2 regions of the Rhizobium sp. NXC14 genome follow, and region 2 is predicted to be linked to the other one. Evidence: predicted binding sites of a transcription regulator. Region 2 holds the regulator's gene; the other holds the start of a gene.
The links. Region 2 encodes HrcA, which represses chaperone genes, less so after heat shock. Its sites were predicted from a motif close to GTTAGCACTCNCNNNNNGNGAGTGCTAAC; they were not measured.
Positions count from the first base shown of each region.

Region 1: groES (co-chaperone GroES) is a predicted target of HrcA. The motif match lies at 1,468-1,496, and genes of this name have one in related genera.

Region 1 is NZ_CP021030.1:879,643-883,807, reverse strand. It holds gene NXC14_RS04320 (bifunctional riboflavin kinase/FAD synthetase) at 1-351, opposite strand, end outside; gene NXC14_RS04315 (TIGR01459 family HAD-type hydrolase) at 366-1,214, opposite strand; gene groES (co-chaperone GroES) at 1,554-1,850, shown strand; gene groL (chaperonin GroEL) at 1,923-3,560, shown strand; gene NXC14_RS04300 (hypothetical protein) at 4,149-4,165, shown strand, end outside.
Region 2 is NZ_CP021030.1:361,030-365,194, forward strand. It holds gene rdgB (RdgB/HAM1 family non-canonical purine NTP pyrophosphatase) at 1-58, opposite strand, end outside; gene NXC14_RS01785 (VOC family protein) at 60-485, opposite strand; gene rph (ribonuclease PH) at 482-1,201, opposite strand; gene hrcA (heat-inducible transcriptional repressor HrcA) at 1,327-2,415, shown strand; gene grpE (nucleotide exchange factor GrpE) at 2,526-3,161, shown strand; gene NXC14_RS01805 (nucleoside hydrolase) at 3,195-4,139, opposite strand.

The DNA of each region.
Region 1 (4,165 bases), 520 kb from region 2:
CCAATCCTTGAGGATCGAATGGATGAAATCGTCGGCCGAGCGCTGCGAAAATTCGTAGTCGAAAGGATATTCGATGACTGCGTTGAAACCGAGCGTTTCCAGAATCCGGGCCTTGAGCGGCGCGGGTGTCAGCCGGAAGACCGGTGTCTGCGGCCGGAACACCGTGCGCGGATGCGGCTCGAAGGTCAGCACCAGGGCAGGAATACCGCGCGCCTTCGCTATTTCGAGCGCGCGGTTCAGCACCGATTGATGGCCGCGATGCACGCCGTCGAAATTGCCGATGGCAATGACCCCGCCCTTCAGATGGGCAGGCAAGGCTTCGCGGGTTTCATTGCGGTGGAAGACGGTCATCGGCTGGCTTCTCTTCATGCAAGGCGCGGCATCCACCACTTCGGCGCGGCCTTCTCCCGCTCGAGATAGGCGTTGAGGATCGCCTCGTCGGTCTCGCCGTTCAAGGTGTATTCCTTGGCATGGATCCCGCCGCTGATGTAGAGAAGATCCAGGCCGAAATTCAAGGCGCCGCGCACATCCGTCGGCATACCGTCGCCGATCGCCAGCACACGGTCGGTGGAAAAATCGCCGCGAAGCTCGCGGGCGGCCGAAAGCGTCGCCTCGTAAATCGGCCGGTGCGGCTTGCCGGCAATGCGGGTTTTACCGCCGAGCTGCTCGTAATAGGCAGCCATGGCGCCCGCACAGGGGATGATGCGATGGCCGCGTTCGACGACGAGGTCGGGATTGGCGCAGATCATCGGCACGTCGCGCGCCTGGAAATCGAGGAGCATGTCGGTGTAGTCCTCGGGCTTTTCGGTCTCGTCGTCGAAAAAGCCAGTGCAGACGAGCGATTGCGCTTCACCGGCCGGCCGGCGCTCGACGCCGATGCCTTCGAGAAGCGCCTTGTCGCGCTCGGGGCCGAGCAGAAAGACCGTCTTCGGCCCCTCGGAAATCAGCCCGCGGGTGACGTCCCCCGAAGTGACGATCCGGTCATAGGCGCCATCTGGAACGCCGATATGGCGCAGTTGCTCGACCACCTGCCAGGAAAGGCGCGGCGAATTGGTGATCAGGACGATGGCAAGGCCGCTCTCGCGCGCCGCTTGAAGGGCTGCGGCTGCCTTTGGAAACGGATCGACGCCGTTATGAACGACGCCCCAGACGTCGCAGAGCACCACGTCATAGCGATCTGTGATCTCCGAGAAGTTTCCTATCCGCCTGGCCATTCCAATTTCCCGATTTGCTTCAGTCACCGGTGACATTGCAAAGGCGCAAGGCGATGGCAAGGCATTTTCTTCACCTGGCAGACAAGATCGTCGGCAATCCCGGCGAGAGGGGACGGCAAGGTCTGGGAACGTTGCTATGCCAGACAGGATCGGCGGTAACCTCCGATAATTCGCCGCCTCTTCACAATTCCGGCACAAAAATTCGTGATTGCTCTCATTGACTCCTCTCGGAGCCATCCCTAAATGCTCGAGCGCTAGCACTCACCAGAGAGGAGTGCTAACACTTATCCATGCGGGCCGCTCCGGTCCGCGAATGTCATTCGATCGAGGGATTAGACAATGGCAAGCACCAATTTCCGTCCGCTTCACGACCGCGTCGTCGTTCGTCGCGTCGAGTCCGAAGAAAAGACCAAGGGCGGCATCATCATTCCCGACACCGCCAAGGAGAAGCCGCAGGAAGGCGAAATCGTCGCCGTCGGCTCCGGCGCTCGTGATGAGTCCGGCAAGGTCGTCGCTCTCGACGTCAAGGCTGGCGACCGCGTTCTGTTCGGCAAGTGGTCCGGCACTGAAGTCAAGATCAACGGCGAAGACCTTCTGATCATGAAGGAAGCCGACATCATGGGCATCATCGGCTGATCGGCCGATCCGCTTTCCCGAAATGGCTGACGGGCTTTTTGCCCGAACAAATCGAATTCAGGAGACACAAACATGGCAGCTAAAGAAATCAAGTTTGGCCGCACCGCGCGCGAAAAGATGCTGCGCGGCGTCGACATTCTCGCCGATGCAGTGAAGGTCACGCTCGGCCCGAAGGGCCGTAACGTCATCATCGACAAGTCCTTCGGCGCTCCGCGCATCACCAAGGACGGCGTTTCAGTCGCCAAGGAAATCGAACTTGAAGACAAGTTCGAAAACATGGGCGCCCAGATGGTCCGCGAAGTCGCTTCGAAGACCAACGACATCGCCGGTGACGGCACCACGACTGCAACCGTTCTTGCCCAGGCGATCGTTCGCGAAGGCGCCAAGGCCGTTGCCGCAGGAATGAACCCGATGGACCTGAAGCGCGGCATCGATCTCGCCGTTGCCGAAGTCGTCAAGGATCTCCAGGCCAAGGCCAAGAAGATCAACACTTCGGAAGAAGTCGCCCAGGTCGGCACGATCTCCGCAAACGGCGAACGCCAGGTCGGTCTCGACATTGCCGAAGCCATGCAGAAGGTCGGCAACGAAGGCGTCATCACGGTTGAAGAAGCCAAGACCGCCGAAACCGAACTCGAGGTCGTCGAAGGCATGCAGTTCGACCGCGGTTACCTCAGCCCCTACTTCGTCACCAACCCGGAAAAGATGGTCGCCGACCTCGAAGACGTCTTCATTCTCCTCCACGAGAAGAAGCTCTCGAACCTGCAGTCGATGCTCCCGGTTCTCGAAGCCGTCGTCCAGACCGGCAAGCCGCTCCTCATCATCGCTGAAGACGTCGAAGGCGAAGCTCTTGCGACCCTCGTCGTCAACAAGCTGCGCGGTGGCCTCAAGATCGCTGCTGTCAAGGCGCCTGGCTTCGGCGACCGCCGCAAGGCCATGCTCGAAGACATCGCCATCCTGACCGGCGGCACCGTCATCTCCGAAGACCTCGGCATCAAGCTCGAAAGCGTCACGCTCGACATGCTCGGCCGTGCCAAGAAGGTTTCGATCTCCAAGGAAAACACCACGATCGTCGACGGTTCGGGCGCCAAGTCCGACATCGAAGGCCGTGTTGCCCAGATCAAGGCCCAGATCGAAGAAACCACCTCCGACTACGACCGCGAGAAGCTGCAGGAACGTCTTGCCAAGCTCGCTGGTGGCGTTGCCGTCATCCGCGTCGGTGGCTCGACGGAAGTCGAAGTCAAGGAAAAGAAGGACCGCATCGACGACGCCCTCAACGCGACGCGCGCTGCCGTTCAGGAAGGCATCGTACCGGGCGGCGGCGTTGCCCTGCTCCGTTCTTCCGTCAAGATCTCCGCCAAGGGTATCAACGACGACCAGGAAGCCGGCATCAACATCGTTCGCCGCGCTCTGCAGGCTCCGGCCCGCCAGATCGCTGAAAACGCTGGTGACGAAGCTTCGATCGTTGTCGGCAAGATCCTCGACAAGGATCAGGACAACTACGGCTACAACGCCCAGACCGGCGAATATGGCGACATGATCGGCATGGGCATCATCGACCCTGTCAAGGTCGTTCGCACCGCCCTGCAGGATGCCGCTTCCGTCGCATCGCTGCTGATCACCACCGAAGCCATGATCGCCGAGCTGCCGAAGAAGGACGCTCCGGCTATGCCGGGCGGCATGGGCGGCATGGGTGGAATGGACATGATGTGATAGGCGAAAGCCGTCACTGACATCCATTCCGGCACATCCGGAACAGGAAGGGCGGCCCCCGGGTCGCCCTTTTCTTTTGTCCGCTGCGATTCGTTCCGTTGCGCACTATTTTATCCCGTGCAGCGCGTCAGCCGACCTCGAAGCTTTCGTCAGGCTTGCGTCGCTGCTCTTTTTCCAATGCCGAAAAGTGCGCGGGAGATTGCTTCCGCGGGAAGGTTTCTCACGCAATAGATGCTAAACCGTTCGAAAAATGCCGAAACTGGTCACTTCTGGCTGAAGAGCGTGATGATGCCGACATCTCTCACAAATAACGCCGATCCGAACAGGCTCAAAAAGCCGTTGCCGTTTGTGCAAAAGCTCCTATAAATCCGCGGCTGCAATTGATGCGCGCCCGGCGATCATTCTCTGTCAGACGAGCCGGGAAGGCGATGCCACAAATGCGTGTTCGAAGGGCTCAGGTCCGGAGACTCGAATGGCTGCAACGATCGCCGAAGTAGGCGCGGGCATCATGCCCGCCGTCCCATGATCCTGTTTCTTTGTGTTTGCCGAGCGTGCGGCGGAGGAGCCGCATCCGAACTGGGGAACGCCTTGTTTAAGATCGCCAA
Region 2 (4,165 bases):
GGATCTTGCCGGCATTGTGGCTGGCGACGACGATTGTTTTGGTTTCGAGCTTGCGCAATTCAGATATCCTGTTCGAGGCCCCAGATTTTTGCCTCCGCGCATTCCAGGCTGTTGCCGGCAGGGTCGCGGAAATAGATCGAGCGGCCGCCATTTGGCCAGTGCACCTCGGATTCGATCGCGACATCAGCCGCCTTCAGCCGTTCGGCCATGGCATCGATATTGCGGCCGGACACACGAAAACAGGCATGGCCCTGGCCGGTCGCGCCATGCGGCGGCACCTGCAGCGCGTCGGCTGCCGGCGGCTTTATCGTTTCTTCGGGGTTGAAGATGAGGAGAACGCCTGGCCCACAGCGGAAGAAGACATGCCGGTTGCCGGCGCGGGAGATCTTTTCAAGCCCGAGAACGCCCTCGTAGAACGTCTCGGCCTGATCGAGATCGCGCGCATAAAGCGCCGTTTCCAACATGCCTTCCAGCATGGCATTCATCCCGCAATCGCCTCTTTCTGCAGGGTGACGAGTTCGCTGATGCCGTTCTTGGCAAGCCGCATCAGAGAGCTGAATTCCTCTTCGCTGAACGGCGTGCCTTCGGCCGTGCCCTGGATTTCGACGATGCCGCCGGCGCCGGTCATGACGAAGTTCGCATCGGTCTCGGCAGAGGAATCCTCGAGATAATCGAGGTCGATCACCGGCTGGTTGGCGAAAACGCCGCAGGAGATGGCGGCGACATGATCCTTCAGGACCCGGTCGACCTTGATCATGTTGCGGCTTTCCATCCATTTCAGGCAATCGTAAAGCGCGATCCAGCCGCCGGTGATCGAGGCCGTCCGTGTGCCGCCATCGGCCTGGATGACGTCGCAATCGAGCGTGATCTGCTTTTCGCCGAGCGCCTGCAGATCGACGACGGCGCGCAGCGACCGGCCGATCAGCCGTTGGATTTCCTGCGTGCGGCCGCCCTGCTTGCCGGCGGCGGCCTCGCGTTTCATGCGCTCGCCGGTCGCCCGCGGCAGCATGCCGTATTCGGCCGTGACCCAGCCCTTGCCGGTGTTGCGCAGCCATGGCGGCGTCTTTTCCTCGAGGCTTGCGGTGCAAAGCACATGAGTATCGCCGAATTTCACCAGGCAGGAGCCTTCCGCATGCTTGGAAAAATTGCGCTCGAACGAGACCTTGCGCATCTGGTCGGTTTTTCTGCCTGAAGGCCGCATTCTTATCTCCTGGAGTTGCTGACCGCTTCTACGATTGGCGGCGCTCATTTGCAAATTCCCTTTTGCCACGCGTGCGAGTTTGACTATATTTTCGGGAGCATCATCAGCGTGGGTTCGAGAGGTTCATGGGCATCAGGTCGACGTCGGTTTCGGATGCCGTTGCTGCGCTGGACGAGCGCTCCAGAGAAATTTTTCGCCGCATCGTCGAGGGTTATCTCGAAAGCGGCGAGCCGCTCGGCTCGCGCAATCTGTCGCGCCTGTTGCCGATGTCACTCTCGCCGGCGTCGGTGCGAAATGTCATGAGCGATCTCGAGGAACTCGGTCTCATCTATTCCCCCCATGTCAGCGCCGGCCGGCTGCCGACCCAGATCGGGCTGCGCTTCTTCGTCGATGCCTTCATGCAGATCGGCGATCTCTCCGCCGAGGACCGCGCCAGTATCGACCGCCAAGTGCGGGCCGAAAGCGGCGGCAATCCGGTGGAATCGATGATGAACGAGGCGAGCCGCATGCTTTCCGGCATCTCGCGCGGGGCCGGCCTCGTCATCACCTCGAAAAGCGATCCGGTGCTGAAACATGTCGAGTTCATCCGGCTTGAACCGACAAAGGCGCTCGCCGTGCTCGTCGGCGATCACGACCAGGTGGAAAACCGCATCATCGAACTGCCTGCAGGCATCACCTCCTCGCAGTTGACGGAGGCGGCGAATTTCCTCAACGCGCACATGTCTGGCCAGACGCTGCCGGAGCTGCGCAAACAATTAAGCCGTTTGAAGGATGATGTCCGCCACGAGCTCGATGCGCTCTCGCGCGATCTTGTAGAGCGCGGCATCGCCGTCTGGGCCGGCAGCCCGGAGGAGGGAAAGCCCGCCCAGCTGATCATCCGCGGCCGCGCCAACCTGCTCGAGGGCCTTGCCGGCGCCGAAGATCTCGACCGGCTTCGCATGCTGTTCGACGATCTCGAAAAAAAGGACAGCCTGATCGAGCTTCTCAACCTGGCCGAAAGCGGTTCGGGCGTGCGCATCTTCATCGGTTCGGAAAACAAGCTCTTCTCGCTGTCCGGCTCGTCGCTCATCGTCGCGCCCTATCGCGACGATGATGACCGGATTGTCGGCGCTGTCGGCGTCATCGGCCCGACGCGGCTCAATTATTCCCGCATCGTGCCGATGGTGGATTACACCGCTCAGCTCGTCTCCCGCCTGTCGCGCAATCCGCTTTGACATCATCACTGAGGAAGCGCGGAATTTTCGCTTCTTCGTCACGCAGACTTGATTTTTTTCGGCCAAACCTCGATATCGGGCGCATCTGAAAATACCAACCGGAGACCGTCATGACCGATGAAACGACGAAAAACGGACCTGACGCAACTGCGGCCGATGCCGCAGCCGACGCTGCCGTCAACGTCGAGACTGCCACTGTCGAGCAGGAGGAGGCCAAGCAGCCGGATCCGCTCGAGCTTCTGAAGGCCGAGAATGCCGAGCTGCGTGACCGCTATCTGCGACTTGCCGCCGAGATGGATAATCTGCGCCGTCGCACCGAGCGCGAGGTGAAGGATGCAAAATCCTATTCCGTCGCCGGTTTCGCACGCGACATGCTCGCCGTCTCGGACAATTTGCGCCGGGCGCTGGACGCCATCTCTCCCGAGGCCAAAGCCACGGCCGACGCCGGCCTCACCACGCTGATCGAAGGTGTGGAAATGACCGAGCGCTCGATGCTCTCGGCGTTGGAGCGACACGGCGTTCGCAAGCTGGAGCCGGTCGGCCAGAAATTCGATCCGAATTTCCATCAGGCAATGTTCGAGGTGCCGAACTCCGAAGTGCCGAACAACACCGTCGTCCAGGTCGTGCAGGCCGGCTTCACCATCGGCGAGCGCGTCCTGCGCCCGGCCATGGTCGGCGTCGCCAAGGGCGGCCCGAAACCGGTCGAGGCCGAAGCCAATTCCGTCTTCGACGAGAAGGACGCCTGAGGTCGTTTCGCTCTTCGGAGAAGCAAAGAATAATCAGATGCGGGCGAAGCGCTCGATCAGGAGATCGAAGAAACCGTCCGCATCGACGTAACGCATCACCTTGGCGTTGCGCTTGCGGTCGGTCACATGCCACCAGTCGACGACGGTCATGCCGGCGGTAAGTTCGGACCGGACCTCGATCTCGACATTGCAGTCCCGGCCCTGGAAAAGTTCCGGCTTCAGCAGATAGGCGACGACCGTCGGGTCGTGCAACGGCCCGCCGTCTGAGCCGTATTTCTCGATATCGAAGCGTTCGAAGAATTCCAGCATTTCGACCATCGCCTTTGCCGGAGCCGTGCCGATCTCGTCTATGCGTTTGACCCGGTCCTTGCGGGTCAGCAGCTGGTGCGTCACGTCGAGCGGCATCATCACGATCGGAACGCCCGAGCGGAAAACGATATCGGCCGCCTCGGGATCGACATAGATGTTGAATTCGGCGGCCGGCGTAATATTGCCGCCCTCGAAGAAGCCGCCGCCCATCATCACCAGCTCGCGAATGCGGGCAACGATGTCGGGCGCCTTCTGGAAGGCCATACCGATATTGGTGAGCGGCCCGAGCGTGCAGAGCGTCACCGTGCCTTCAGGCTCGCGGCGCAGCGTCTCGATGATGAAATCGACGGAATGGCCGGGTTGCAGCGCCATCGTCGGTTCGGGCAGAACAGGGCCGTCGAGGCCGGTCTTGCCGTGCACATGTTCTGCCGTCACCAGCTTGCGGGCGATCGGCTTGTCGGCGCCAGCGAAAACCTTCACATCCGTGCGGCCGCAGAGTTCGCAGACGATGCGCGCGTTGCGGCTGGTGAGAGACAGCGGCACGTTGCCGGCGACCGTCGTGATCCCCAGCACCTCGAGCTCATCCGGGCTGCCGAAAGCCAGCATGATGGCGGCCGCGTCGTCCTGGCCGGGATCGGTGTCGATGATGATCTTTCTCGCGCTTGCCATTCCAATCGTCCCGTTCTCGCCACGCC